2 regions of the Pseudoalteromonas sp. McH1-42 genome follow, and region 2 is predicted to be linked to the other one. Evidence: riboswitches for the same ligand, from Rfam matches in the RefSeq annotation. Region 2 holds a riboswitch; the other holds the start of a gene.
What was found. A riboswitch is a leader RNA that binds a small molecule or an ion and turns the genes downstream of it on or off. The one in region 2 is predicted to bind lysine.
Positions count from the first base shown of each region.

Region 1: linked by a shared signal. The riboswitch ahead of dapA (4-hydroxy-tetrahydrodipicolinate synthase) and the one ahead of lysC (lysine-sensitive aspartokinase 3) in region 2 are both predicted to bind lysine.

Region 1 is NZ_JAKRFU010000013.1:161,724-183,767, forward strand. It holds gene MHN31_RS13515 (diguanylate cyclase) at 1-2,203, shown strand, start outside; gene rep (DNA helicase Rep) at 2,200-4,212, opposite strand; gene MHN31_RS13525 (accessory factor UbiK family protein) at 4,340-4,612, shown strand; gene can (carbonate dehydratase) at 4,616-5,284, opposite strand; gene MHN31_RS13535 (methyltransferase) at 5,294-6,487, opposite strand; gene MHN31_RS13540 (ABC transporter substrate-binding protein) at 6,563-7,618, opposite strand; gene ilvA (threonine ammonia-lyase, biosynthetic) at 7,681-9,225, opposite strand; gene ilvD (dihydroxy-acid dehydratase) at 9,228-11,084, opposite strand; gene MHN31_RS13555 (branched-chain amino acid transaminase) at 11,194-12,117, opposite strand; gene ilvM (acetolactate synthase 2 small subunit) at 12,136-12,375, opposite strand; gene ilvG (acetolactate synthase 2 catalytic subunit) at 12,404-14,059, opposite strand; gene MHN31_RS13570 (TraB/GumN family protein) at 14,566-15,447, shown strand; gene MHN31_RS13575 (hypothetical protein) at 15,545-16,159, shown strand; gene MHN31_RS13580 (response regulator) at 16,143-17,897, opposite strand; lysine riboswitch at 18,072-18,248, shown strand; gene dapA (4-hydroxy-tetrahydrodipicolinate synthase) at 18,362-19,258, shown strand; gene MHN31_RS13590 (2,3,4,5-tetrahydropyridine-2,6-dicarboxylate N-succinyltransferase) at 19,269-20,009, shown strand; gene MHN31_RS13595 (PLP-dependent decarboxylase) at 20,009-21,214, shown strand; gene MHN31_RS13600 (succinylglutamate desuccinylase/aspartoacylase family protein) at 21,217-22,044, shown strand, end outside.
Region 2 is NZ_JAKRFU010000030.1:995-10,726, reverse strand. It holds gene MHN31_RS21220 (hypothetical protein) at 1-638, opposite strand, end outside; gene MHN31_RS21215 (sodium-dependent transporter) at 879-2,204, opposite strand; gene MHN31_RS21210 (DUF924 family protein) at 2,388-2,918, opposite strand; gene lysC (lysine-sensitive aspartokinase 3) at 3,009-4,355, opposite strand; lysine riboswitch at 4,440-4,613, opposite strand; gene nhaD (sodium:proton antiporter NhaD) at 4,731-5,978, opposite strand; gene MHN31_RS21195 (hypothetical protein) at 6,136-7,392, shown strand; gene MHN31_RS21190 (hypothetical protein) at 7,401-7,952, shown strand; gene MHN31_RS21185 (ATPase) at 7,949-9,732, shown strand, end outside.

The DNA of each region.
Region 1 (22,044 bases), on a different contig from region 2:
GGAGCAAATGAGTGCACAAGGCTTGTTTAAAGCGCTCGGCACTCAGGCTGAGCACTGGGTCGGTGTGCCTATTTTCCGCGAAAAAACCATTATCGGTGTCATGGTGTCACAAAACTATGCGCCGGATCAGCATTACAGTGAGCAGCAGGTAGAATTACTCGAAGTCATGTCCCTGTACCTGGCAACCGCCATTGAACGGGTTAAAAAACGCGAGTTGTTAGAATCTGAAGTTAAAATTCGTACCCGTGCTCTAATGCAAAGTAACGAGGCACTTAATACTGAAATAGAGCAACGTAAGCGGGCACTGGAACGCCAGCAAATCCTCTTTAAAATCGCGGAGCTGGCGACTCAGTTCAGTGATATCGACGATGTATACCAGCAAGTTCACCAGATCATGCGGTCCATTACCTTTGCTGATAACCTGTTTATCGCATTGCATGACAAGGCCTCAGACTGGCTCAGCTTCCCGTACAGCGTGGATGAGATGACTCAGTACAAACCGCGTCCATTTGCCAATGGTTACAGCGAGTTAGTGATCACCACTGAACGCAGTCAACTGATAGACACCAAGCGGGCACAGGTATTGATCGACAATGAAATCGTCAAACGCCCGGACAATTATCAGCTACAAAACGCGGCAACCAGCTGGCTGGGCGCACCGCTGAAAACTGCCAAAGGGGTCATTGGTCTCATTGCCTGCCAGGCATATAACCATGAGTACGAATATAATCACGAGGATGTTGAATTAATTTCATTTGTCTCGAATCAAATCGCCTCAGTGTTACAAACGCATCTCGCCAATCAGGCGCTCAAGGCCAGTAATCTGGAACTGGAGCACCGGGTCGCGGAAAAAACCAAAGAATTGCGCCAGACCAATTTACATTTGCAGATGCAAATCGAGGAAAGAAAAAAGATTGAGCAGCAACTCTATCATGATGCCCACCATGACCCGCTGACGACGCTGCCCAACCGGTTGTTATTTTTGACTCAGCTGGAAAAAACCTTACAAAAGTACCAGCGTTATCCGGAAAATAATTTTGCCGTGCTGTTTATCGACCTGGATAAATTCAAGGATATCAACGATGAGCTTGGGCATCAGGCAGGTGATCAGTTTTTAATCTGGGTCAGTAAAGCATTTTCAGAATGTATTCGTGAGCACGACTTATTAGCCCGTCTGGCGGGAGATGAGTTTGTGATCCTGCTGGATCATCTGAGCGATCGCCAGCAAGCAGAAGACGTTGCGAAACGCCTGATCAGAGTCATGCAACAGCCGTTCTGCATGAAAGGTCTGTGCATGCAAAGTGGTGCCAGTATTGGTATTACTTATAGCAACAAAGACTACAAAGATACCGATGAGATTATCCGCGATGCCGATGCCGCCATGTACTACGCTAAGAATGCCGGTCGTGGTCGTTATGAGTTTTATCACCCACTGCTCAGCGCAGCCAGCACACAAAGCAAACAAACGGAATATCATCACCTGAGTGCCCTGCCGATCCATTTTCGCAGCACTGAGATTGTCAATATGGCCAACCATGGCCAGCACATTGTGATGCTCGAAGCCTTTGGCGAACACCCGGTTTTGGGCAGCACCAGTTTCGATATCCTTAAGAAATTTGCTGCGGCGAAGGATGAGCAGCTAAAAATAGAAATGCAATTGCTCGGCCAGGCACTCGAACAGGCCGGGCGCGTCGCCAAAGCGCACACTGCCGATGTGCTGTTTGCCTGCTCCTGTGCGATCCTCGAAAGCACCACTTTTACAGAGCTTAAACAATTATTGAGTCAACGCACCAGCCACCTGTGCCTGTTGTTTGATGAAAGCGAAATCCGCTACGCCTCCAGTATGCAGCTCGAAAACCTCAAAGAGCTGTGCAGCCTGGGTATCGCCGTGGGCCTCAATGATTTTGCCAAAGATCGCTGCGATCTGGCGCTGCTCAGTCAAATTGATTTTAAATATCTGCTGCTCAGCTCAACATTCAGCAAACGGGTACTGCAGCAAAACAGCTATGATGTGCAATTGCAGGGGATCCTTGCAGTCACGGCTCTGAAAGCCATTCAGGTCATCGCCAAGGGCCCTGCAATCCTGAACTTCAGGAGTTTACTGGAACGCCACGGGCTGAGTTTATTTTTTGGTAAACAACAGAGCTTATCAGGCACCAAGCCAAGCGAAGTGCCCTCCTCACACGAATCTCTGCCGCTTTAACGTTTCAGCATCGCACGCAGATTCGCAACCCTGGCCTGACCTTTCTCCATACGTTCAGACTGCGACTGTACGGGTTTTTTGCCCTCATTTTGAATGTCATCCTGTGGCATTTCCTGAACAAACCGGCTGAGCTCTGGTGTGATCTGCTCACCAAACTGACGACGGCTTTTGGCATAGGTCATGGTCAACGTTTGCTGTGCACGCGTTACGCCCACATAGGCCAGACGCCGTTCTTCCTCAACATTATCTTCATCGATGCTGGTCTGGTGCGGCAGTAGCCCTTCTTCCATTCCGACCATAAAGACATGGGGATATTCCAGGCCTTTCGAGGCGTGCAGCGTCAACAGTTGCACCGCATCGCTGTCGTCTTCTTCTTCGTTACGCTCCAGCATGTCTCGCAGTGTCAGTTTGCTGACCACCTCAGGCAAAGTCATGGGCGGATTATCCGCATCGCCGGTCAGCATATCACTGATCCAACGATACAGTTCTGAGACGTTCTTCATGCGCATTTCGGCGGCTTTCGCGCTGGGCGATGACTCATACAAATAAGCTTCGTAATTGATTTCTCGCACCATATCTTTGACCGCTTCGAGTGTGTCTCCCCTGGTTGCTCGGTCACTCAATTCAACCACCCAACGGGCAAATCCCATCAACGCATTCAGACCGCGACCACTGAGGCGCTGTGGTAATTCAGGCTCAAAACACGCGGCAAATAAGCTGATGTGTTTATCGTTGGCCAGACTGCCGAGTTTCTCCAGGGTAACGGGCCCTATCTCACGTCGTGGCGTGTTGACGATCCGCAAAAAAGCATTGTCATCATCCTGATTTACCAGCAGGCGCAAATACGCCATGATGTCTTTGATCTCACTGCGAGCAAAAAACGACATACCGCCGCTAATTTTATAAGGAATGCGGTTCGCCATCAGGGCTTTTTCGAACACCCTTGCCTGGTGGTTACCCCGATACAGAATGGCGTAATCACGATAGCTGGTCCGCTTCATAAACTTGTGCGAAATGATCTCGGCTACGACCCGTTCGGATTCATGTTCTTCATCTCGGGTCGCAATCAAACGCAGTGGATCCCCATAGCCCAGTTCACTGAACAGCTTTTTGTCGAATTCATGGGGGTTATTGGCGATCAGAATATTCGCCGCTTTGAGGATCCGCCCGGCACTGCGATAGTTTTGTTCCAGCTTAATGAGGCGTAACCCCGGAAAATCTTTGCTCAGCAATACCAGGTTTTGTGGCTTGGCACCACGCCATGAATAAATGGACTGGTCGTCATCCCCTACCACGGTAAAGCGGGCGCGCTCGCCCACCAACAATTTTACCAGCTGATACTGGCTGGTATTGGTATCCTGATACTCATCCACCAGCAGATAACGAAAACGGGCCTGCCAGCGTTCTCGCACTTCGACGGAACTGTTTAGCAATAAGGTGGGGATCATGATCAGATCGTCAAAATCTAACGCGTTATATGCCCTAAGCTGGGTCTGATAGCGAGCATAAAGCTGTGCAAATAACGCCTTTTGTGCCTCTCTGGCTTCTCGGATAGCGCGCTCAGGCTGGATGAGTTCGTTTTTCCAGTTGCCAATCTGCATTTTCAGCTGATTAAGCAGATCTTTGTCACGATCCAGCTCTTTTTCTGTCAATTCGGCCAGTAACTGATTCGTATCCTGATCGTCAAACAAAGAAAAACCAGGCTTATAACCCAACGTTTTCACTTCTTTTTTTATGATTTCCAGCCCCAGCGTATGAAAGGTCGATACCCACAGGCCTTTGGCTTCTTGTTTACCCAGCGTCTGTGAAACCCGCTCCCGCATCTCTTTAGCAGCCTTATTGGTAAAGGTCACTGCCGCAATGTTACGCGCCTTGTATTCACATTTTTGTACCAGATAAGCAATTTTATTGGTGATCACCCGGGTTTTACCAGAGCCGGCACCGGCCAGTACCAGACAGGGTCCGCTGATATACTTAACAGCTTCGTCTTGTTTCGGGTTCAGTTTCATATTCTGTGATCACCTTTAGTCAATAAGCTGCTAAGTTTACCGTAATGCTCAAGTGGATCCCAAGCGCTTTTAACCGGTGACCGCTTTAGGTAAGATAGAGACAATAATCAAGCTTAGAGGCCAGCCCATGATCAACCCAGCAAAAATTGAAGAAATCGCCAAGCAGATCTCCAGTAACATGCCACAAGGTGTGAAAAACCTTGCAGACACTTTTGAAAGCAAAACCAAACAGGCTATTCAGAATAAACTGGCAGAAATGGATTTTGTCAGTCGTGAAGAGTTTGATATTCAGAGCAAAGTACTGATCAAAACCCGTGAAAAGCTCACCGAACTCGAAGCAAAAGTCGCCGAACTAGAGGCTAAGCTGGCAGCACAAGACAGCGACCAGCCAGAACAGTAATCCCTACAACTGGTATCGCCTGGCCAGATCGACCAGGGCCCGTTCATAGTGCGCTGCCAGTTGCTCTTCCTGCTCTATCTGAGTATTCAGCTCTTTGAGCAAGCCATCCGCCAGACCATACACCCAACCGTGAATGGTTAACTTTTGGCCCCGCGCCCAGGCATCCTGCACCACATTGGTTCGACAGACGTTTCTGACCTGCTCTATCACATTCAGCTCACATAATGCATCACAGCGTTGGTCAGGGTGTATTTCACTGAGCATCGCCTGATGCATCTCTTTGACATCGCCGACATGGCGTAGCCAGTTATCAATCAAACCCAAACGGGCATCTTCCAAAGCAGCACGTACCCCACCACAGCCGTAGTGACCCACGACCAGTACATGTTCAACTTTCAGCACCTCAATGGCGTACTGCATCACAGACAAACAGTTATGATCGGTATGCACCACCACGTTGGCCACATTGCGGTGGACAAACAAGTCTCCCGGCATCAAATCAACAATCTGGTTGGCCGGCACCCGGGAGTCCGAGCAGCCAATCCAGAGATAATTGGGATTCTGCTGCATGGATAATTTGGCAAAAAACTCCGGATTATTGGTCTGAGTCTGTTTCGCCCACTGGCGATTATTATTGAGCAGATGTTGCAGCTGGCTGTCAGACTGGCACATGGTTTTTCCTTATTTTGCTGATTGACACCGTGTAGCCTGGATCAAGATATTTCTTGGCGTCAGTGATTTATGACAAAACTCCGAGAGGCTGACATCATACCCAGCCTGTTCAAGATATAACACCCTGTCGAGCACCAGCCACACTTCTATGGCGCGACGAAAGGCATGGCGCACCAGCTCGATGCGCTCAGTGATACGCTGACGTGCACGCCCTTGTGCCAGGTAATAGTCAGCATCAAAGTGTGCCGGTAAGTCTAACTGCTTTTGCTCAGCTGCCCAGTGACAGAAATCAACAAACGGTCCGGAAAAAATCGCCTTGTTCACGGAGGGCACACTGAGGTACTGAGTATCGCCAGTCACATCACGGCGCAGCGCATCAAAGGCTAGCCGCCACTGGACCTCTCGTTTACGTACTTTCGCGACTCTTCCTGGCGCAGTAACCGTCTCCTGCAACGCCAGTTTCATGTCACTGTGTGACAAATCCAAAGCACTGTGCGCTGCAACGTCACTCATCGGCTGGTAGGTGGGCTCAGTAAACAGATGATAACAGCAGGGTGACAGGCTGATCTGCTCGCACTGTGCAGCGCTCGCCTGCTCCATAAAGGTCTGATGCAATCGACCGCAGGCATGCAGTGCAACGGCCTGCTGTCGTGGTCGAAAATACTGTGCAATCGGATCAGTAAGTACATCGGCACAATGAAAGGTCATGGCCAACTTTTGTTGCTCGGCACTGTGCTGACCTTGCTGGCATAAGGCCGCCTGTAGCTCAACACTGTCAACATGCTCTGCGCCCAGATACGCCAGCAACCTGCCCAGGTGTCCTTTACCTGCGCACCACTCCAGCACTGGCAGCTTTGGCTGATATACCTGCGCAACGAAGTCCTGTAACTGAGTCAACTTACGGCCCTTGATACCGTTACTGAGCCAAAACGGAAACTCAGGTCGACTCGCGACCTCCAATGCCAGCGCCGTCAGCGTTGGGAGCGTGTGTAATACTGGAATATAAGGTGTAAGAAACGCTATCAGTGACTCAGGATCCCGATCCAGTGCCGTCACGTCCTCATCACTCAATGACAACAACGCCTCTTCCAGTTCAGGCCAGGGAATGTCGGTATGATCGAATGCCAGTAATTGCCAGTAGCGACGCGTGTCTGTGAGCAACGCATCCAGGGCTAAAAACTGAGAGGAAAAGGAACTGTGCATGCTGGCCACCGATACCGAACTAACTAAAGGGCGCTCATTGTATGCGCTTGCGCCCATCTCGCAAAGTACAGGCGGTTATTTTAAAGTAAAACGCCGATGACGAAAGAAGATCAAATGTATGTACATGGGCACACAGATCACACCCACTATCGCTGCAAGGGTCAACATCCAAGACCAGCTATCTTCTTCCTGATCCGGTTCGGTATAAAGAAACTGATGTTTTTGTTCATGAAAGTCAGCAAGATCGAGCCGATAAAGCTGAGCAATCCACAACCAGCGAGCCTGAGACATGGCACCCAGTGCAATGCCTGGCGCTTTGATAAAGGGCATCAGCTTATCGGCCTCGTTTGCCAGCGCAGAAATGCTCTTGGTGGTTGCATACTCAGCTTTAGTGACCGCCAGCGCTTCATCGGGGTTACTCATGGCATAGCGCCAGCCCTGTAAGGAGGCACGGCGAAAGCGGGCAACCGTTTGCGGGCGATAATTCAGGACATCTTCCGAGGTAAATAAAATGTCCGCATAGACGTTCAGACCAAAGTGCTTAGGGCAGATCTGCCGGGTGGCTGTGCCCTGCTGTGCCAGCTTAAAAGGCTCATTGGAAATATAGACCTGCAAGGCATCAAAGCGCCCGGCAACAAAGTCTTTAATCGGTTCCAGCCCGGCATACAAGGGTAACTGCGGGACGTCTATCCCCGCCCGCTCCAGCATCACCACCAGTTCAGCCCCCTCAATTCTTCCAAGGTGGCTGATCTTTTTCCCCGCAAAATCTTTGGGAACATAGATATCACTATCTGCACGTACCATCCAGCAATAAGGAGAAGACTGGAAGATAGCGGCCAGGGCCACCAAAGGCTTGCCCTGCAAGCGTTGTTGTAAAATACCTGAGTGGGTCACGCCAAATTGCGCCTGACCTGACAACACTTTAAATTGCTCATCCGGGTTATCCGGATCGGCAGGCACGATTTTAACGTTTAACCCCTGCTGGCGATAAAAACCTTTGTTGAGGGCCATATAATAACCGGCAAATTGAAACTGATGGGTCCATTTGAGTTGTAGTGTCACCTCTTCCAATGCGCTAAGCGCACTGCTCCACCACAGCGCTATGGCCAATACAAAGTGATGATAACTCATTGTGATACGCGCCCGGAGCCTGCCCTGTTACAACTATAGAAGGCGCCGGACGGAATGCAAAACTAGCTGACGCGGCGATCCGCCTGCATCATGTCATGCTGAAGGTACTGCCTGAAACACGGATTGTCGGTCTCTTCCTGGTACTGATAACCCAGACGCTGCAAATGCTCATCAAACCGGGCGCTGTCTTGTGCGCCCAGTTCAAACGCCGCCAGCACATTCCCCTGCGCGGCACCATGATTACGATAGTGAAACAAGGTAATGTTCCAGTTACTCCCTAAGGTCTCTAAAAAGCGCGCTAAAGCGCCGGGATACTCTGGAAACTCGAAGCGAAATAACCGCTCACTCAGTGCTACCGGCGGCTTGCCACCAACCATATAGCGGATATGTAGCTTAGCCAATTCGTTGTCGGACAAGTCAGTAAATTGGTAATTCGCTTCACTCAGGCTGGTTTTAAGCTCCTGCAACTCCTGTTCACCGCCACGTAAACCGACCCCTGCAAAGATCTGTGCGGTATCGCCACCGGCGTAACGATAATTAAACTCCGTGATTGCCCGGCCAGACAAAGTGTGACAAAAGCGCTTAAAGCTGCCTTTGGATTCCTCTATGGTCACACCCAGCAGGGCTTCACTGCGTGCACCCAGTGCCGTACGCTCAGCAATATACCGTAAGCGGTCAAAATTCAGATTCGCACCGGATAACACAGCAGCCAGTGTTAAGCCCCGCTCGTCGCGCTCCTGACACCACTTTTTAAGCCCGGCCGTGGCCAGTGCCCCGGAAGGCTCAGCGATAGCGCGGGTTTCAACGAAAATATCCTGTACCGCCGCACAAATTTCATCTGCACTGACCGTGACCACGTCATCACAGAACTGCTCGGCAAGACGAAAAGTCTCACTGCCAATGCGCTTCACCGCCACACCATCTGCAAAGCTGCCGACTCGCTCTAGCTCCACCGGCCGCCCGGCTTCCATCGCAGCCTTCAGGCAGGCGCTTTCTTGCGCTTCCACGCCAATCACACGGATCTCCGGACGCAAAGACTTGATATAAACCGCCATCCCAGCCAGCAAACCGCCCCCACCCACCGGAATAAAGACCACATCCAAATGATGAAGTTGCTGCATCAGCTCTCGTGCGACGGTGCCTTGACCAATGATCACCTCTTTATCATCGAACGGTGGCACAAATACACCCCCTTGTGACTGACACAAAGACTGCGCATACTCCTGAGCGGCATCAAAGTGATGACCATGCAGCACCACTTCGCCTCCCTGATTACGCACTGCATTGACTTTGATCTCAGGTGTCGTGACTGGCATCACAATGATGGCGCGATGGCCCAGGTGTGCGGCGCTCAATGCCACCCCCTGCGCATGATTACCAGCGGATGCTGTAACGACCAAACTGCCAGTAGGAAGCTTGCTCAGTTTGTTATACGCCCCACGCAGCTTGAATGAATAGACGGGTTGTTGGTCTTCGCGCTTGAGCCAGATCTGATGTCCGAGCCGGGCTGAAAGCCCGCTCAGCTCGCTGACCTCGGTTTCCCGGACCAGCGGCGAGACATTGGCCTGCACTACAGCACGAAAATAATCGAGCTCTTTTGCCACCATGATTAACTCAATGCCTCCAGCTTCTCAAAATCGCGTACTGCACCTTTGTCAGCACTGGTAGCTAATAAGGCGTAAGCTTTCAAAGCCGGGCTGACATAGCGTTGACGATCTAATGGTTTATAAGCCATTTTGCCACGGGCCGCCTGCTGCTCTTTGCGTGCCTCGAGTTGCTGTGCATCCAGCAAGACGTCGATGCTGCGTGCTGGAATATCAATGCGAATGATATCGCCATTTTCTACCAGTGCCAGCGCCCCCCCACTGGCCGCTTCAGGAGAGGCATGGCCTATCGACAAACCAGACGTCCCGCCGGAGAAGCGACCATCCGTCAATAAAGCACAGTCTTTATCCAGTCCCATAGATTTGAGATAACTGGTTGGATACAGCATTTCCTGCATCCCTGGCCCACCTTTTGGGCCTTCGTAGCGGATCACCACGACATTGCCCTTTTTCACCTTGCCACCCAGGATCCCTTCAACGGCATCGTCCTGAGATTCAAACACCACAGCCGTGCCTTCAAAGCACAGCATGTCATCTTCCACCCCCGCACTCTTAACGATACACCCGTCCAGTGCCAGGTTGCCGGTCAACACCGCCAGCCCGCCATCCTGACGAAATGCATGTTCAACACTGCGAATACAGCCACCCTCGCGATCCAGATCCAGCTCGTCCCAGCGACATTCCTGACTCATTGCCTGGGTGGTGCGTATGCCTGCGGGACCAGCACGATAGAAAGTTTGAGCACGCTCATTGGCCGGATCGGTCGCATCCCAACGCTTGATAACTTCACCCAGCGTGCCACCTGCAACATGACCCACCGCCAGATCGAGTTTGTCAGCTTTGGCCAGTTCATTAAGGATAGCCATAATGCCACCGGCCCGGTGAACATCTTCGATATGATATTGCGGCGTTGCCGGTGCCACTTTACATAAGAAGGGGGTTGTGCGAGATAAGCGGTCGATGTCAGCCATATCGAACTCAACTCCCCCTTCTATTGCAGCGGCGAGCAAGTGCAATACTGTGTTAGATGAGCCACCCATTGCAATATCTAAGGTCATCGCATTGGTAAACGCGGCCTGATTAGCAATGTTACGCGGCAGTGCCGCCTCATTATCTTTCCCATAATACTCATCACACAACGCCAGGATACGCTTTGCTGCGCCTTCATATAAGAAACGGCGATCGGCATGCGTGGCCAGCGTGGTGCCATTGCCCGGCAATGCCAGTCCCAGCGCTTCCAATAAACAATTCATTGAGTTAGCCGTGAACATCCCGGAACAAGACCCACAAGTTGGACAGGCTGAACGCTCAACTTTATCTGAGTCTTCATCACTGACGCTGGGATCGGCTCCTTTGACCATGGCATCGACCAGGTCCAGTTTAATGTCGATATCAGCCAGGCGCGTTTTGCCCGCTTCCATTGGTCCGCCAGAGACAAAGATCACCGGGATATTCAACCGCAGTGCCGCCAGCAGCATCCCCGGGGTGATCTTATCGCAGTTTGAAATACACACCATGGCATCCGCACAGTGCGCATTGACCATATATTCTACAGAATCAGCAATCAAATCTCGCGACGGCAAGGAATACAACATGCCGCCGTGGCCCATTGCAATGCCATCATCAATGGCAATGGTGTTAAATTCGCGCGGCACGCCGCCGGCTTCGCGGATAGCGTCCGCCATCAATTCGCTGAGTTGGTTGAGGTGCACATGCCCGGGCACAAACTGGGTATACGAGTTCACCACCGCCACAATGGGCTTATGAAAATCACTGTCGGTCATCCCGGTGGCGCGCCATAATGCACGGGCACCTGCTTGTTGTCTGCCTTCAGTGGTTGTTTTGCTGCGTAACTTTGCCATGTTGACCCCTTTTCCAGTTTGCGCTGCCCCATCTGGCAACGGCTTTCCTCATTCCAAAATATGTATGCCGGACCAGTCAGCCCGGCAAGTATGCGTTAATGTGCTGGCCTTAATCGTTTACGTAATCCAGCCAGCCTTGCGGATCCTCACTTTGTCCTTTCACCAGATCAAAGTAAGCCTGCTGCAATTCTGCGGTGATAGGTCCGCGCTGACCATCACCCACCTGGATCTGATCAACACTGCGCACCGGTACCACTTCAGCTGCGGTACCCACCATAAAGAACTCGTCTGCCAGATACAGACCCTCACGCGCGATTGGCTCTTCTCTGACTTCATAACCACGCGCTTTGGCCAGGTGCATAATGGTGTCACGAGTCAGACCCGGCAGAATGCTCGCCGTGGTTGGCGGGGTATAGATGATACCCTTGCGGATCACGAAGAGGTTCTCACCAGCCCCTTCACTCAAATAACCATTGACATCCAGTGCGATACCTTCAACATAACCGTGACGCTTGGCTTCTGCGGTGATCAGCTGAGACGACAAGTAGTTACCACCTGCTTTTGCTGCTGTTGGCATGGTATTCGGTGCCAGACGCTGCCAGGAGGAAACACATGCATCAACGCCATTTTCCAGGCTACCTTCTCCCAGATATGCGCCCCACTCCATCGCTGCGACAGTGACCTCGGCCCGGTGTGATTTTGGATGCACACCCAGACCAACGTGGCCTAAAAAGGCAAATGGACGCAGATAGGCATTAGTGAAGCCATTCTTTGCCACCGCGTCTTTACACGCCTGCATGATCTCTTCCTGCGTGTAAGGGATCTCAATACGATAGATTTTGGCCGAGTCAAATAAACGCTGAATGTGATCCTTCAGACGGAAAATAGCCGGACCCTTTGGCGTATCGTACGCGCGGATCCCTTCAAATACGGAGCTACCATAATGAATGGCGTGACTGAGCACATGCGTGGTTGCTTGCTCATATGGGATCAATTCGCCGTTGTGCCAAATGTATTGTGAAGTTTGTGTCATTATTTAAAACCTTATTTATTATATTGCCTGCTGTAGTGTGTGCAGATCGACTGATTGCACTTCAACAAGCTTATTTAATTGTGACGTCAATAGATAGATAGGTTTGTCACTATCTACTGTCATTTTGACGTGAAATAACTCTTCGTGGCCCTGGAGCTCTAGTTGTGTCAGGCGAAACCCGCGATGACGGGCGACGCGCAAAAAACGCTCGACTGCGATGGCTTGATTGTTTACCGCTACGGTGAGTTGATGTTTCATGGTATTCGCTCCGTCAAAGGAAATAAGTTTAGTTTTGCTGCTGCGTTTGCGTCAGCATTTCATGATTAGCCGCGCCTGGCGGTACCAATGGCCAGACATTTTCTTTGTCATCGATGCAGGCATGCAATATATAAGGTCCTGTGGAAGCCAGTAGTGCATCAACTGCACCATCGACCTCATCAGCACGGATGATGGTCTGACCCGGGATCCCAAACACAGCCGCCAGTTGCACAAAATCCGGGTTGTCTGACAAATTAGTCTCACTGTAGCGACCATCGAAAAAGAGCTGCTGCCACTGGCGTACCATACCCAGACGTTGGTTATCGAGAATGACAATTTTGACCGGTAAATTATTACGTCGTATGGTTGCCAGCTCCTGAATATTCATCATGATGGAGCCATCGCCAGAGACCGTGATCACCATGTCATCAGGCCGGGCAACCTGGGCACCAATGGCAGCCGGTAAACCGAACCCCATAGTCCCGGCTCCCCCACTGCTCAGATGGTTACTGGGGTGACTAAAGCGCATATGTTGTGCCACCCACATCTGGTGCTGACCCACATCGCAACACACCACCCCAGTATCCGGCATCAAGCGGCTCAGGCGATTGAGTAAATAAGGTGCAAACACTTTGTCACCGGGATAGTCATAGCGCCAGGCGTGCTGCTCAGCCAGTGCGCTGATATGAGCACGCCACGGCGCCGGGGCCAATTCGCCCTGCAATAAAGGCAATGAAACTTTCAAATCGGCGATCAGTGAAGCCGCGGCAGGTTTACGCTTACCAACTTCGGCCGGGTCAATATCCAGGTGGATCACTTTGGCCGCGGCGGCAAACTTAGCCAGATTACCAGTTACCCGATCGTCAAAGCGTGCACCGATACAAACCAGCAAATCACATTCTTGCACTGCCAGATTGGCAGCCTGACCACCGTGCATTCCCAACATACCCAGGTCGTAGGCATAATCAGGTTTTACACTGCCCAATGCTTTCAAGGTCGACACCGCAGGCATCTGTGTACGCTGCAAAAAGGCCATCAACTCAGCTTGTGCATCTGCACTGTGAACACCGCCCCCCACATAAGCAACCGGCTTTTTCGCCTGAGCTAACAACTCGTTAGCTTTGTCCAACTCAAAGCTCGACAGCGGAGTTGGCTGATGCGCTTCGGCCTGCCAGCCATGAACAGGGACCTGTGCCTGTTGGATGTCTTTAGGGATATCAACCAATACTGGGCCGGGGCGGCCCGACTGCGCAATGTGCATGGCCTGTTGCAACACCTCAGCCAGGTCTTCACCCCGCTCGACCATAAAGCTGTGCTTGGTACAAGACAACGACATGCCCAAGACATCGACTTCCTGAAAAGCATCTGAGCCAATCGCTGCGGTAGGCACTTGTCCGGTGATCGCAAGCAAGGGCACTGAGTCCATCATGGCATCAGCCAGCGCCGTTACCAGATTGGTTGCGCCCGGACCTGAGGTCGCAAAACACACACCCAGCTTGCCTGTACTTCTGGCGTAGCCAACCGCCGCGAAACCGGCGCCTTGCTCGTGACGCGTCAGGTAATGCTTCAGTGGCGCACCGTATAACGCATCGTAAATCGGCATGATGGCACCACCCGGATACCCGAATACTGAACTCACCCCTTGTTTTACTAACATGTCTATTACCAATTGTGCGCCTGTCATTGTTTTGCCCATTGCCCTTTGTCTTTGAATTTGGCCCTAAAACGAAAAAGCCCCCCGAACTTTTCAGTGCGGGGGGCTTTTTGCTAATACTTTTCGAACAGCACTAACCAGCCCCCGCGGTAATAATAATCACCACGTTGATAATCACGACTAGTAGAGAAACTGTTTTTAACATGTCACTGCTCTTCTGAAAAAACGAATACCTTGCACACGCGCTAAGCGCTCTGTTGTGCTCTTTTTCTATTAGTAACCCGTAGGCCCCCGACAAGTCAACCCTAAAAATTATGCTCATTTCCTTAAGCAAATCACGCAAAAACAAAATAAAATTCAAAATAACACCAAAAAAAAGGATAAAAAATACCAAAATCTAACTCCCTATCTGGAATAAACTAAAGTGAACGTTTTTTCCCACACGATTCATTCTTGCTCATCACAACATTAAATTTTTATGATTTACTCCGGGAATTGATTATGATGTGCCCAGTTTTGAACATTTGGAGGGAACCATGCCTCACTTTATTCGTCTGACACAGTTTATCTGTGCACTCTTTTTGTTGCTCCTCAGTCAGGGTGCTATCGCGCAGCCTGCACTATGGAGTGTAGAAAAAAACGGTATCACGTCTTATCTGTTTGGTACTGTGCACGTTGGAGATAGCGCAATGCACGGCCTGGATCCGCGTATAAAAGCCGCCATAAAAAGCAGCCAGACAGTGGTCGTCGAACTCAATACCGAAGCCATTAGCCCCCTGGAGCTACAACGCAAAACCTTGCCTTTTATGCAGCAAAAACCGGGGAGTACACTGAAAACCAGCCTGTCTCCGGTGACCTATAAACAAGTGAAAGATTACCTCTCTAAGCGCAAAATCGATATCGCGCTATTTGAAAGCTATCAGCCCTGGTCTGTTATGCTCACCATTCTGCAACTGGAATATCAACAAGCGGGATTCAGTGAAGATTATGGCATTGATAAGCAAATAATCGAGTATGCCACCCACATCAAAAAGCCCATTATGGAATTGGAAAGCCTGGAGCAACAACTGGGCTTATTCAGTACTTTGGGCGCTCAAAACGACGCCATGATAGCCGATACACTGAAGCAAGTTGAGGACTTTGAGCAATACTTCACCCAAATGATAACAGCCTGGAAACAAGGCAATTATCAGAAACTAAATACCTTTTATAAACTGAGTTTTGATGACTCCGAGTATGGTCAGCATGCCGAGCAAGTCATGCTCATTCAGCGTAATAACAACTGGGTAGCGACATTGACACCTAGGTTGGCCAAATCAGCGCATTTTATCGCCGTGGGTGCGCTACATTTACCCCAGCAGCATGGACTGCTTACTCAGCTAGCTGAACGAGGGTTCACCGTTCAACGGGTCAAGTGATGCACTTATAAAGCGACTTTTTTACGTCGCTTTTAAACCTTTGTGTTTTAGCCCGCGTCATACAGATATCAATACGACAGAATGGAAGAACAACAGGATGAGAAAAAAACTGATAACTGCGGCACTGTTGGTGCTAAGTGCCACCGCTCAGGCTAAAGAGTCACGCACATTAACACACTCTTTTGAACTGGCCGACAGCACAGAGCTCGAGATCCAGTTTCCGATTGGTAAATTAGAAACACACACGCATTCAGGCAAAACCATCGAGGTCACCATTGAACTCGAACCCGTCGAGCATGACATAGATAAAGTGACGGATGCACTGGAAGACTTGCAGCTGGCAAGCCACCGGGCAGGCAACGAGCTTAGCCTGCACCTCAACAGTAAATATGTAAAACAACACTGGACAGTAAAAGTCCCTGAGTCGATGGAGCTGGATGTCGAAGTGGATGTCGGCAATGTCAAACTACTCGGATTAAACAATGATGCCGATGTCGAAGTGGGAGTCGGCAATGTCACGATAGAAACAGACGCCAAAGACTTCCGACGTGTGCGATTCGATTCCGGAGTCGGCAAAACCAAGCTATCCGACTTGCCAGGTAACGCAGAAACGGAACGCAACATGGTCGGTGAAACCTTACGCTATCATGGCCAGGGTGAGCATAGCCTGGACATCGAAGTCGGTGTTGGCAACATTAAGTTGCGTCGCTAAGGGTCAGAATTTTGTGCAGGGCGCGCTCCAGCGCCCCTTTTTCAACAGGCTTAAACAAATAATCGGTCGCGCCAAGCTGCACGGCCGATTTAATGGCCTGCTCTGAGGTATTCGCAGTCAGTACCAAAATTGGCGTCGACAACATCAGCGTCTGACGGATCTCTTTAATGGCTTTAAAACCATCCATAATCGGCATATTCAGATCCATCAGGATCACATCAAAAGACTGGTGCGCCAGTACCTCTATGGCCTGTCCACCATGGCTCGCATGAATACTGGTTAGCTCCATGTTATCCAACATTTTTTCAATGATTTTGGCATTCAATTGATTGTCTTCCACCAACAACACTTTATGGCGGGCCAGTCCGCTTACCGGCTCCGGCTCCGGGAGTCGCTTCAGCGGCAAGCTCAGCGATGCTTTTGTGCCATGCGGTTCACAGGGTAAAAAAGTCAACTCACCAGACATAATCGCCAGCAACAAGTTACAACGCGCTAACCCCAGTTGCAGCCCCTGATAATGGTGCCCGTCCGGGCTAGTCCCCGATGCAGACGCTTTGATCTGCGCCACGTTAAATCCGGAGCCACTGTCTTCTACTTCACAGTAAAAACGCCAGTTCAACTCATCTTCTTCCGGATTGACTGGCTCCACGCGGGCGGACAGCCTCACCGTGCCCTGCTCGGTGAATTTAACAGCATTATCGAGTAGCTGACCAATGACCCAGCTCAGGCGTTCATGATCACAGGCAAATATTTTTTCGGTATGGCTACTAAAGTGATAGCTAAAATCCAGGCCTTTCTCTCTGGCCAACAGACGATAAGTAGCAACAGGCTGACCCAGGGTATCGGTCAGCCTGGCCGGGTGACAATTTAACTCTGGTTGCTGTTCGTCAGACAAGCGATTGTAGTCCTCCACAGACGCGATCAGCGCCTTCAGTTGCTGGGCCGCTTTATTCGCTTGGGCAAGGTAGCTGTCACGCTGTGATTCCTGATACAAATGCAGATACCCCAGCACGGCCTGCAAGGGTGTCCGCAATTCATGACTGGCACGGGCCAGAAACATGGCGCGACTTTGATTAGCATGTTCTGCTTTGAGACGCGTTTGCTGCAAGCGGTCTATCGCGCTGGTGATACTGCGTTCCATGGGGAAGAATATCCACTTAATCTCAGCGAGCAGCAAAGCCAACCCCAGTAACCACATTAGCAGCTGCAGGTTTCTCAGTTTCTCAAGCTTTTCATTGGTGAACTGCTCAAACAACAACACCGCATGATCTAAGTCCTGCAACAACAGTTGAGAGCGGGTATGGATCTCCTGGATCTGATCCAAATTAGGCTGATTGGCAACCCCGGACAACAACGCCACATATTGTCTTAGTTGCTTGTCCAAATCACCCGGCTGCGCAAAATACCATTGATAAAGCTCTGCATTCAGGTGCTTGTATTGCTCGCCATCGCGCAGGAGCAAAAAATCATGGTTCGCTTGCATAAGCTGCAGCGCATTGTTCAGTGCCTGACGATCTGCCGTCACATTGTGTTCGCGCATGATGATGACATACTCCAGATGCAATGCCGCCTTTTGCGACAACATGCGCTGCATACCTGCAACATTGATCACTCTGGCAACCTGCTTTTGCTGCTCCAGCAGATACAAGGTCAGGCCCGTCGTCATCGTCAACACCAGCAACATGATCACCAGCGCGACCAGGTACTTCAGGCGATAGCGTGTAACCAGATTGTCCAAATTATCCCTCCCAAAAACCAGCCAGATCATCCAGGCGCCAGACTCTTTCCCAGTTTAGATTAAATTTCAAACTTTTGCTGAGAGTGACTTGACACCCAGACGGCCAAAATGTTTCAATGCGCCCGTACCCTATTTTATCCAGACGGCCATGCATCTAAAAAGTGTGGACGTCTTAGGGCTGGAAGAGGTGCGTTATTCAGGTATTTGAGTGGAGGAGAGCAAACTCCCGTGAAACTCAAAGAGGGGAATTAACGCCGAGAAGCACTGCGCTTTGCTTGCGTACTGCTTCGGGCGACTGGGTTGAATCCCAGCGACTGTCACCAACACATTTGGTGGAGAGCTTCTGGTCTTAGAAACAATATGGCCAGCAGCCTATTCTTTTTAAGTCCATTGCTCTTCGAATTTTAAACGGTTCGGAGTAGGACACTTTCCTGACTACCGGACCAGCAAGAAGTTCGGTAGAGATGAAATCACACATTCAGTTATCTGATCAGTTATCTGACTACCCGTTATGGACGGCCCTTGTCACGCCTTTTGACGCGTGCGATCAGGTCGATTATCACAGTTTACAGCAACTCGTTGCTCAGCAAGTTGAGGCTAACAATGGTATTTTACTGCTTGGCAGTACCGGAGAAGGCCTGGCCCTGACTCTGCCCGAGCAGAAAAAAATCGTTGAGTTTGTCTGTGCACTTGCGCCTCAGGTACCTATTATGGTTGCCGTCGGCGGCATCAATCTGGCTGCTCAGCTGGAGTGGGTCGAGTTTTGTAATACCCAAAAGATCGACGCGCTGTTGCTCGGCTCCCCATTATACGCCAAACCCGGTGTTGTTGGTCAGACCCATTGGTTTGATACGCTGCTCAGTGCAGCAAACGTCCCCTGCATGATCTACAACGTACCAGGACGTAGCGCCGTTGCCATTGCACCTGAAGTGCTGACGAATCTGGCACATCATGACAACCTGTGGGCGCTCAAAGAAGCCAGTGGTGATATAGCCACGTTTGAAGCGTTTCGTCGCGCCTTACCCAGCCTAGCGATATACAGCGGTGATGATGCATTGCTGCCTTACTTTGCACAGGCAGGCGCAGCCGGATTGGTGTCTGTGGCATCGAATGCCTGGCCCAGCCAAACTGCCGAATTTGTCCGCCGTGCGCTCAGTGGCACCAGCCCTAACCTATTCACCACCTGGGCCGATGCCATCAGCAGCCTGTTTGCCGTTGCCAACCCTATCCCGGTAAAGACACTGATGCATTTACAGGGCACGCTGACGACGCCCCATCTGAGGCCACCGCTCACACATCTGGAATTAACCAATCATGCGGCACTGAATGCTGCGAACGAACAGATTTTATCCTGGAATTAAGAGGCTCCCTATGACCTGGTCAACACTATTAGATAATTTAGAAAATGGTTCACAACGTGCTGCAAACCAAGACGAACACGGCAACTGGCATGCTAATGTCGAAGTCAAAGAAGGTATTTTAGCGGCTTTCCGTGCGGGTCAAAATACCGAATACCCGGGTGGTTTTGTAGACAAAGACAATCTGGCTCCCCGTGGTTTTGCCGCCGAAGATGCCGTCCGTATGGTGCCCGGAGGCAGCAGCGTACGTCGTGGTGCTTATGTTGCTTCTGGCACTATCATTATGCCACCAGCCTATGTCAACATTGGCGCATACATTGATACCGGTACTATGGTCGACAGCCACGCACTGGTTGGGTCTTGCGCCCAGATTGGTAAAAATGTGCATTTAAGTGCTGCTGTTCAGATTGGCGGCGTATTAGAGCCAGTCGGTGCCAGCCCGGTCGTGGTTGAAGACGATGCGTTCATTGGTGCAGGCTGTGTGCTGGTTGAAGGCGTAGTCGTAAAACGCGGTGCAGTGCTGGCACCGGGTGTTCGCCTGTCTGCCAGCATTCCAGTGTATGACTGTGTGAATGAGCGTACCCTGGAAAAAGGGGAAGCCATTCCGCCTTTTGCCATTGTGATTCCGGGGTCGCGTCCAGCATCCAGTGACTGGGCCAAAGCACAGGGGCTGAGCATGTCCTGTGCACTAATTGTGAAATACCGTGACGAACAAAGTGATGCGTCGTTAGAACTCGAAGAGGTACTACGCTAATGACCACACTGAGTACGCCACTGCGTGAGCAACTGACTGCACTGTGCCCTGATCTGGACATCCCATTTTTCGTCTACGACCTGGATGCACTGAGCGCACATGTTAATCACCTGACCACCCAAAACGTGGTCAAGCTCTGGTATGCCGTTAAAGCCAATCCGTTATCCAGTGTCCTCAAAACACTGGACACAGCCGGCTTCAACTTTGACGTTGCCAGCCGGGGAGAGCTCACACAGGTATTGGCCCAGGACATTGCGGCCGAACGCGTACTCAACACCGGGCCGGCCAAGTCCCCGGCCCAGATCCAGCATTTTCTCGATGCTGGTGTCACCACCTTTGTTGCTGAAAGCCTGAATCAAGTGCGCTGGCTGAACGACGCAGCACAGCAGCATCAGCTGACGCTAACTGTGCTACTTCGCGTGCAGCTGCGCTGGCCGGCAGGAGACAAAAATCCACTTGGCGGCGACAGCCTGACCCCATTTGGGCTCGGCTGTGACCAATGGCAGCAACTGACTTTACGTGACTACCCTGCACTGGATTTTGCAGGTCTGCATATTTTTCAATGGGGTAACATGCTCGACGCCACCAAGCTGGCCAGCCTGTGGCAACAAATGGTGCCCCCACTGACTGAGCTGAGCCAGCAGCTGGGTATGACCCTGAGGATCTTAGATCTGGGTGGCGGATTAGGGGTGCCTTACGAGTCAGGCCAGCAGGCACTCGATTGGGATCAAGTCATCGCTAGTCTGGCCAAAATTAAAGCCGAAGCGGGCGTGCAGGAATTATGGATGGAGCTGGGTCGCTACGCCGTGGCGCAGTGTGGCTACTACCTTAACCCGGTGGTGGAACAAAAATGCAATTACGACGAACATCAGCTCATCCTTGCAGGTGGCATCAACCACCTGTTGCGACCGGCCGTGACCAGCCAGGCCTTTCCAGCGCAGGCACTACGTGCATCTGATACTGCTCAGCGCCAGTATCATTTGCATGGCCCATTATGTACAGCCCTGGATCACCTTGGTACACAAAACTTGCCTGACGATCTCGGCTATGGCGACTGGCTGGTGTTTGACCAGTGTGGTGCTTATGGCTTCACAGAAAGCATGCCGTACTTTCTGTGTCATGAGCTGCCCGCAGAGTACGTTTTCACTCAGGGCCAATTGTCCTGTATTCGTCACAGCGAAACCGCCGACTATTATCTGAGGTAACTATGAACACTATCACACAGCAACATATTCAGGTTGGTGAAATCGCCAATGGCCTGCCTTTGACTATCCCGGTCTACCGTTTGCAAGGTAATGGCACAGGCCCGAGCGTCTACATTCAGGCCAATATGCACGGCGCGGAGGTACAAGGCAATGCAGTGATTTATGCACTGCTTGAACAATTAAAGCACCTCACTCTGGCGGGTGACATCACTCTGGTGCCCTATGCCAACCCGATCGGCTGTAATCAAAAATCGGGGGAGTTTACGCTGGGACGATTTGATCCCATTACCGGCATGAACTGGAATCGCATGTACCATGACCACAGTGATCAGGTACAGCGCTGCCTTGCTGAGCACGGTGAAGCTTCCGATGCGGCACTTATCGCTACCTTCCGCGAACAACTGTGTCAGGCAACCGATGCGTTGCTTGATGCGCCGGCACATACACTAACAACTGGCAAGCGCATTGCACTCACACTGCAGAAGCTGGCGCATCAGGCTGATATTGTACTGGACCTGCATACTGGCCCTATCTCGGCGAAGCACTTATATTGCCCAGAATACGCCACAGACAGCGCGCGCTATTTTGACATTCCTCATGTGCTGCTGATCCCCAATGAATTTGACGGTGCGATGGATGAAGCCAGTTTCTGCCCTTGGTGGCAACTCAGCACAGCCTTAAAGGCACAAGGCCGAGACTTAGCCGTGCCCGTTGAAGCCTTCACTGTCGAATTAGGTTCACAGGAAAAAATTGATCTGGATGAAGCCGTGCATGATGCCAACAGCATCCTCAGCTACCTGACACACAAAGAAGTGATAACAGATGGCAAC
Region 2 (9,732 bases):
CTGCCACAGTTAAAGCTCGCTATTTCATACTCTCGCCGCAATCGTTTAAGGTTATGAATCATGATTTGATTTCGCGTCGTTGCAGAGGTATATCCGAACAGCCGATTAACCATATAAGTGCCAACATAAACAATCACATTTATTATTCCTGCGACCGCGACCATTTGCTGTGTAAAGCAAAATAGGAACAATGACAAAAACAAAACAACTTGCAAAAAAGGTAAGGTATGAAGCAAGTTCTCTTTACGATATGCAAATTTAGGGTTGTATCTTGGGCCTAAAATTATTGCTAAGCAAAGATGGCGCAGGTGCAACTTTTGACGTGTACACACTATCAATGCGACGAGAAATACAGGCAGGCCTAACACAATGGCCATATTGAGATCATAACCATCATGGAGTGTCTGTATCGCAAACAGGTTGAGCTTTGGGAATGCCGCATTCAGCCCAAAATAGCTCAAAAATACAAAAGCAAGAATGGCCGAGTTTGCACTGATAGTGCGGGTCAACTTGCTAAGTTTTTGATATTTGAGATATGCGGGCTGATAAATGTTGTTGATAAACCAGTTAATTTCACTAATCACCGGATCCTGAGGGCTTTTTGGGGGAAGCCTCCCGCTGACTACACAGTTTTCCATCTTATCCTTGTTCCTATGAATACACATCAATTTGATAAACAAGATTCATCAAATTGATACATTAACGTCACAAGATATACAGATTGAAGCGGCTTAGCAACTAATCGCGATCAAAGTTGCATTTGTTTCTAGCGTGCGGTTGAATTGGTCATTACTCGATTGAATAAAACACTAACCCTATGTGTTTAAATACAAAAAAGCCCGGCAATACCGGGCTATTCAGAGCTCAATTTGCCACTGTTACTTAAAGAACGCTACATTAGCAAAGACGGCAGTCATCAGCACCGGGCAAACAAAGCGCACATACTGGGCAAACCAGTACATTTTTCCACTGCACTCCAGAGCAAGCTGGTTACCACGACGCCATATCCAACCGACAGTAATAAAGTAGAACAGGCCCATCAATGGCAGCTGATATTGGGTGAATACCTGTATGACCAGACCAAATAACCAATCAAAATTCATGATAATGGTGCCTGAACAGACGAACAGCACCAGAGTCACCATCCAGGTTGCCTGTGAGCGTTTAAAGCCATGGTTTTCGACCAAAAATGACACCGGAATTTCGGTGGATGAAATGGTTGAAGTCAGCGACGCTATCGACATCAGCACAAAGAAAGTCAACCCGACGAATAAACCAATCTCGCCCATGGTCGCAAATAACTCTGGCAGAATCGCAAAGATAAGCCGACCTTCGCCAACCAGTTTACCATTTTGGAAAACTTCAACCCCGTTGTTCTGAGCGATAAACAAAGCCGGGATGATCAATAGCCCAGCCAGAAATGCTACGCCAGTATCCAGCATCGCCACACTAAATGTGAGTTTTGGCAGGTTTTCGTTTGGTTTCAGATAAGAGCCATAAATCATCATGCAGCCAACGCCCAGAGACAGAGAGAAAAACGCCTGCCCCATCGCTGCAATGATTAATTCAGGATCACCAATTTTGCTAAAGTCTGGCACTAGGTAGGCTTTGAAACCCGCGGCAGCGCCCTCTAACGTGCCCATGTAAGCAATCAAGGCAACAAGCAACAGCAGCAATAGCGGCATTAAACGGCGAGACCAGGCCTCAATACCGGATTTCACCCCTTGCAAAATAATCGCAGCGGTCAACAGCAGCATCAAAGGGGTAAAGATAAAGTTCCGTAAGGTTGAATCGCCCGACAAAAATTGACTGGCGGCATCCCAGCCAGTCAAACGTGCGAGCGGCTCAAGAGAATGCGCCAACATCCAGCCAGCAACAATAGAATAGAAACTGAGCATAACAATGGCACCGGCAAGACCGATGTAACCTGCAGACGCACCGATTTTAGGCTGCCTTTCCTGCCACGCCTGCTTGAGCGCTTTCACCGGGTTGGCTTGCGCCTGATGACCCAGATACAACTCCGTATACAAAGCAGGCAATGCCAGTAAGAATATGACGATAAAGTAGACCAGCAAAAACGCGCCACCACCGTGGTTCGCTGCCTGAGTGGGAAATCCCCAAATATTACCAAGTCCGACTGCCGCACCGGCTGCCGCTAACACAAAGCCCAGACGGCTTTGAAAACCTTCACGCACTTGAGCCATAATCGAATGCCAAGTTAATTATTGTTGTAGACTGGCGATTATACGCACTTGTAAACAAATTGCGAGTGTCAGTTCGGGCAAATCGGAACAGCCAACAGTGACAAGGGGTTATGCCCCCAGAACAGAGCTGGCCTGTCGGCCTTAACCTGGTACAGCAAGCTCGAAAGCACAGCTCAGCAAAGCTTAAAAACTCGAACCAGGGGTTTTCAAAAAAGCCAATTCTTCAACGCTCGACTCACGCCCTAAAATGGCATTGCGATGGGGGTAACGGCCAAACTGTTCAATGATTTTTTTATGCGCCAGCTCAAACTCATAGTTTGGTAATGATTTAAACAAGGCATCCGCCTGCTGATGTACGCTCAGACTTTCACTGTGCATGTAGGGTAAATACAAAAAGGTGCGCTGGGTTTTCTCTAGTTGCTGATCAAACCCTTTTTCAACGGCGTGCTGGGCTAAACACAAAGCCAGCGGATCACTGGCAAACGCTGCCGGCGTGTCGCGGAACATATTGCGCGAAAACTGATCGAGTACAATGATTTCACACAGCGCCCCCACCGCAGTCTTTCGCCATTCAGCCAATTCCCCGGCCACAGCCTGCTGGTGTATGTGGGCAAACCGCGTCGTGATTTTATTGTCGAACTGTATCGACTTTTGCCACCAATCCTGTTCCTGACATTCGACAAACCAGAACTGATAAATTTCCTGATATTCCATGGACACACCTGTGAGTAATTGATTTCGGTATCAGAGCGAGTATTACCCGCTCGTGATAAAGTGTCCAGTCTGACTTGCCAGACCCCTGAATTATGCCGCTTCCAGTAATCGGCTGTGGATCGCCTGCACGACTGCATCCGATTCCGTTTGCTCAACCAAAAAGCACAGATTATGGCGACTTGCACCGTGACAGATCAGGCGAATATTAAAATCTGCCAGTACCTGCATCAGACTCGCTTCACCATGACGCAGCTGGATCTCAGAGCCTATCATAGCCACCAGTGTCAAATTGTTTTCGACACTGACCTGACAAAACTCTCCCAGCTCATCCAGGCAAGCCTGCGCCAGCTCGGGGCGTGCGGCATTTGGCGCATTGTCCAGCGTCAATGCGACGCTAATCTCAGAAGTGGTTACCAAATCAACCGAAATATTATATGCACTCAGAATGGTGAATATACGTGCCAGAAAACCACTTGCAAGTAGCATTTCCGGGCTCTTCAGTGTTAAGAGGATCTGGTTCTTACGTTGTGTAACTGCACGGATCCCAGGTTCCGAGCGGTTGTTCTTTTCAATCCAGGTCCCACCAGCATGCGGGTCTTTACTTGAGCCCACAAACACTGATATTCCGCTGCGGCTGGCAGGTAATATCGTTGCAGGATGTAGCACTTTAGCACCAAAGGTTGCCATTTCTGCGGCTTCATCAAAGCTCAACCGGGCAATTGGCTGCGCTTTTTGGCACAAACGCGGATCTGTACTGAAGATACCTACGACATCCGTCCAGATATGTACACTGCGTGCTGCAATTGCCTCAGCCAGTAGCGCCGCACTGTAATCAGATCCGCCACGTCCCAACGTGGTGGTTTGTCCCTGATTATCACTGCCTATGAACCCTTGCGTGACCACCACTTGCTCCTGCAATAAGGGGATTAAATGAGCCTCGGCGGCTTCACGTGTTGCGTCAATATCTGGCACTGCCTTACCAAACTGGCGGTCCGTTTTAAGCACCTGTCGCACATCAAATCGGCTGCAGGCGACCCCTAAATCTCTCAGTACCTGAGTAAACAGATAAGATGAAAAGCGCTCTCCAAAACTCAGCATTTCGTCACACTGCTGTGCATCCAGCGCAGGTAATTGAGCAAGTGCGTGAAAGGCATTCCGTGTTGCATTAAACCCCGCTTCCAGATCAGCATCGAGCGTTAGACGTGCCAGAATACTCTGTTGAATATCCATAACAGACTGAAACAGTGCCTGGCGTGCCTCTGCGTCGACTTTTTGCTGCGTCAGAGTTACCAGGTGATTCGTCACACCGGCGCTCGCGCTCACGGCCACAACACGCACATTCGGATCATCGTGGACTATCGTGGCGCATCGCTGCATGGCTTCGAAGTTTGCAACACTGGTGCCACCAAATTTAGCAACGACATACTGGGAATTCATTTTATCTCCTTGGGATCACACTGGGCGATCAACATCAATAAGGAGAACTTGGCAATAGGATGGACTAACCATAAAGAAATGACCTCTGCCAGAAGCTCTCCACCTGAAAACGGTGACAGTCCCGAGGATTCAACCTCAAGGACCGAAAAATCACGCTGACGCAACCTGACTTTTCTCGGCGAGTACTTCCCTCACTGATGGTCACGGGTAATCGTCACCTCACATCAGCTACCTAAGCATCGCGCCTCTTCTGTTTATTTTGCCAGGGTTTAACTGAATCCTGGCAAAATAAAAGCCCGCATTTTAAGCGGGCTTGAAAAAGGTATCTTTTAGACGTCTAGGTGTCAAGCACAAAATTGCCCCTGTCACCAAAGTTTAAATAAATTGCCCCATAAAATAGGCGCCCGCATAGCCCGCCGTATAGGCAATTAACAAGTACAGGCTCATTCTTAAGTAGCTAGTAAAAGTTAGTGCTTTTACTTTACTCATGGCAATGATCCCCGCGGCAGAGCCGATAATCAGCATGGAGCCACCGACACCCGTTGCATAAGTAAAAGTCAGCCACTGCTGAGGGCTCATGACAATGTCCGCCTTTAACAACGCAGCCGTCAGAGGTACGTTATCTACCGCAGCACTCATCAGGCCAACGAGGTAACTGGCATACTGAGGATCAATGAATTCATACAACTGGGTAAACATATTCAGGACACCCACCTCTTTCAGTGCCCCAACCAGCAACAATACACCGACGAAAAACAGCAAAGTGTCGTACTCTATCTCACGAATATAATCGATGATCTTTTTGTTGACGTCTTTCTTGCGCATCAGAAACTGCGCCATCAAAAACATCACTGACAGGCCACACAGGAAAGTCAGCATAGGTGGGACTTGATATTGCACGCTCAGGTACAGCGTGGTGAGTACGGTAGTCATAAAGATAACGGCAATCGTGATGTCCGTTTTCTCTATCCGACGCAGCGCTTGCTTTTCGAATACCAGTTGATCTTTCATGCCAATGGACAACAGCGTAGCCAGCAGCAACACACTGACAATCGAAGGCGCAACCAGCAGCAGGAGATCGGGAATGGTGACCTTGCCAGCCAGGAAAATCATCAGTGTCGTGACATCACCGGTGATGAGCGATACACCGCCTGAGTTAACACTAAAGATGATCAGTGTGGCATACTTAATCAGCTTTTTCGGGTCGAGTTTGAGTGACATGACCACAGCGAGCGAAATAAGTGTCGCAGTAATGTTGTCAGAAATCGAAGAAAACAAGAAAGCAAAACCGCCAACCAGGAACATCATTTTACGTTCGCTGATCTGAGTTGGCATCACACGATGCACAATGTTTTGTATAAAACCTTTGGAATTAAGGTAAGCAACAAAGGTCATCGCAGCCATCAGGAATAACCACAATGTGGCGATTTCCAGAATGTTGTGATCGAGCCGATGTTGTATAGTTTCTGAGCTTTCGCCATGGATCGGAGAGATAAATAGGATAATCCAACATAAAGTGCCAAAAAAAAGGGTCGTTTTGGCCTTGTTTACATGGATAATATCCTCTATAACGATAAGCACAAAAGCGACCGCTATCAGGGTTAGGATAATGGGCGTGACCATATGCGTAAACAACCTGTAATTAAAAGTAAAAATTGTGAAGAGTAACGTAATCGGCGCGGAGTCTAACACTTAGCAGCACACTGTGCCATGAGTAGTTACACATTATGACAATTTTCTTACCTGATACCGTCACAAAATTGATACACACTGGAAAGCTATGATCCCAGCCAAAAAAGTATTAAATACGCTGAATGAACACTGGGGCGTCCTGGAGCTGCTTTTTAAACGCTTTAAGATGGCCGATTTCAGCCTAAAAGATGTGCAAAACATCATCAAATTGAAAAACCCAAACTGGTCAAGTGAACGTATTTATAGAGAAACCAATCGGTTACTAAACCAGGAAATAATTATTCCTCTGGCCAAATCATCGCAACTCGAAATTAACCGAGCCGTGGCCGACTTCGCTAGTTTTTTATTACAGGAAGAACACCTTGGCCTGGCTGAAGAAATCACAGTATTAGTTAAAGATCTGCAACGACTGGGAGAACGCTTGGCCCAGGCAGGCGATGAAGGTGATCACAGTGAGCTGCGTCGTTTTAGTCGTATTATGGATGAGCGCGTGCGCAAAATCGTCAAGCTGTATCATCATAATGAAAGCGCCATCATGAACCTGGTGGAACAGGCCAAATCAGATCAAGGTAATCTGTCTTTGCAAAAACGCTATCGCGCCGTGATTGAAGCATTTGATGAATATATCGAGCCAATGCTGGAAATGGTCGATATCCACGGGCCCTTCCAAGCCTGCTTTACGACTATAGAGCATCAGATCAGTGAACAGATCGCGCAAATCGAACAACTTGGCCGTGGTGCACAGGACAAACGAATGCTCGAGCAATTGCGTACCCGGATCCTCGATATGCACCTGATCGGGCGTGAGAGCTTAGGTAAAAGTGCCGATATGCTGATGCCACTGCGCGAAGAACTCAGACGCAACACACTCATTACCCGCCAGGCGGCAAAAGTCCTAGGCTTGGTCCGTAAAAATGGCGTTGATCGTATGCTCAGCCCGGTGCAGCCCTACTTTGTCTCAGACATACAGCGTTTCAGCCTGGGTCAGCAACGTCATATGGTGGCTTATATGGCCAGCCTTAGCGAGTTCGAACACGAGGAATATCAATTGCCGGATCAGCAGGATGTGCCTGCATATCAAAGCCCCAATATTCCGGATTATTCGGACGTGCGTAAATCGTTTAAAGGGTCCGGTAAAAAGCGTACCGCCTTGCTTAGCTTTTTGAGTGATCAATATCCGGCACTGGAAGCGGATGAAATGCTGTTCCTGTACCAAAAGCTGATCAGCGATCCAGAACTCGATATCGCCCAAGACGAGCAACAACAGACAATGCAAATCGCCAATACCCGCATTCGACTTTATCCGTTCAGTGCAACGGACAAGCAATCAGATAACCAGAATTAGTACATACCATGACACACATTAATTTAGACGAACTCAGTCAGTTACAGGCGATCAATAAGAAATTGGTCAGTGGCTATCATATCAGCGAGCAGGACACGACACAGTGGCAAGAGTTGGATCAACACATAGAGTCGTATCAGGCACTGTTCAGCGCCCTTGGCCACGACCTACAACACGACAGTCGTGGCTTCTATTATCTGGCCAGCGATGAAAGCACACCTAACATGGGGAAGATCTCCCGTGCCATTGCCCTGACTGTCTTTATCCTGATCGAGCACTTTGCCAACCAAGGTAAAGACCCGCTACGTGCTTTGTTTGACGAAGTACTGGATTTAGAGCTAATGCAGACTCTGGTTCAACTTAATAAACATCTGTTTGATCAGCTTGAGATTTTCTCAGGGTCCGATCTTCGCAAAGACGTGTGCCTGCGTATGGTTCGCCTGGGCCTGGCTCGCGAAGTAGAGCAAGGTTTCTCGCTGCTGGCACCGATATATCGCTATATCGACGCGTTGATGGAAGTGAACGAAGATAACTACGACACACTTGAGGAAGAAGTATGAACAAGCTGTATGGTCTCAGTAAACTCGCCCTGCTCAACACCGCAGGCTATGCCAAGTGTGTGATCCCGCTGAATAAAAGTGCCTCTATCTGTGCCCCAAACAACACAGGTAAGAGTTCAGTGATCAATGCGCTGCAATTCCCGCTTATCAATGATTTACGCCTGACCGAGTGGGATGGTCACGACCTGGAAGAAACCCGCAAGTTCTACTTTTCAAGTGATCAGTCTTACATTCTGCTAGAAGCGAATCTGCCTCATGGCGACGTCGTCATCGGCGTTGCGGGGTTAGGCAAAATCGCCGGTTATGCGCACCAGTTCTTTTGCTATAACGGCAAACTCAACTTGGATGACTTTACCCAGGGAAAAAGCATCATTAAATACACCAAGTTGTTTAATCACTTGCAGGAAAAAGGCTTTAAGCCCGTTGAGCTTAAAGCGGCCGAACTGAATGCCTTGCTGACGGGTGGAGCAACGCCGTACGATGGTGACATCAACCTCAAGATGATCCCGCTGAACAACGTCCAGGATGCCGCGGTATACAAAGAGATCTTCCGCCGAATTCTGAACCTGCATAAACTGGGTGCCCATGATGTCAAACGCTTTATGCTCAAAGTCTTTGAGCGTCATATGTCCAACTCCAAAGTCGACTTTTATGAAGTGTGGCGCCGTGCGTTTGATAAAGTAAACCGCTCTCGCCGTGAGCTCAATGCCCTGGAGTCCATGCAGGAACCCATTGCCGCGCTGGAGCAAATGATTGAGGGCGAAGCGACCCTCAAAGGCAAACTTGCCGCCTACGCACCTAAGCTCGATAAAGCCATAGTGGAGTTCGATGAGTATCAGCAGAGCCAGATTAGCGAACTCAATGATCAACTTGAGAATATTGAGCAGGAAAAACGCGAGTTTGAAGAAAAACAGCAGCTCTATGTGCAACAGTCGCGTGATATTGAGCGAAAGCAAACACAGATAGAACAATGGTTTACTGACTACCACGCGCTCAAATCTGAGTTCGAGCTCACCAACCATGCAACGCTAAAAACCAACCTGACGCTACTGAAAAAAGAGTACGAACAGCTGTCGTTCTCGATAAACAGTGCACAAGGCCAGAGCCTCCACACACTGGACTACCGTATTGGCGAAACGCAAAAGCAAGTCAAGAGTCTGAAACTTCAGTTGAAAAACCTCGAATTCAACCTCTTTACCCGCATGCGTGAAGACCTGTCACTGAAAGAAGTAGAAGAGATCTCTCGGATTCTGAACCCAGATATTTTGTCTTTTGCCACTACAGGGAAAGGCGAAGTAGAGATCAGTGATGACGACGCTTTTGGCGACTTCCTTGCGCAATTATCTGCGGCAGTCAAAGGCGGTGAACTTAAGCTGCCCGGTGCCACCATTAAGCTTAAAAAGCTGGCGCCGGTGCAAATGCAAAGCGGCGAAAACAAAACCCAGCTACAGGCGCAGCTGGACGCACTGCAACAGTCACTGCTAGAACTTAAACAACAGCGCGAAGTATCTGCCAATGTGGCCGAAAAACAACAAGAGCGTGATGCACTCTACGATGAACTAATGGCCACCGAAGCGGCATTAAAGCGCTTTGAGCAATTTCAGACCATGGCACAGTCGGCTGAAGCACAGCAGGCATTACAGGAACAGCTACAAGCTGAGCGCGAGCAGGTAGACGATTATTTACAGGATGTGCAACGTAATGCCGGGTCAATTTCAGATCGCCGCTCTATTATCAAGAGCAAGCAAGATCTGATCCTGCGCCAGGCGGATCGCCTGAA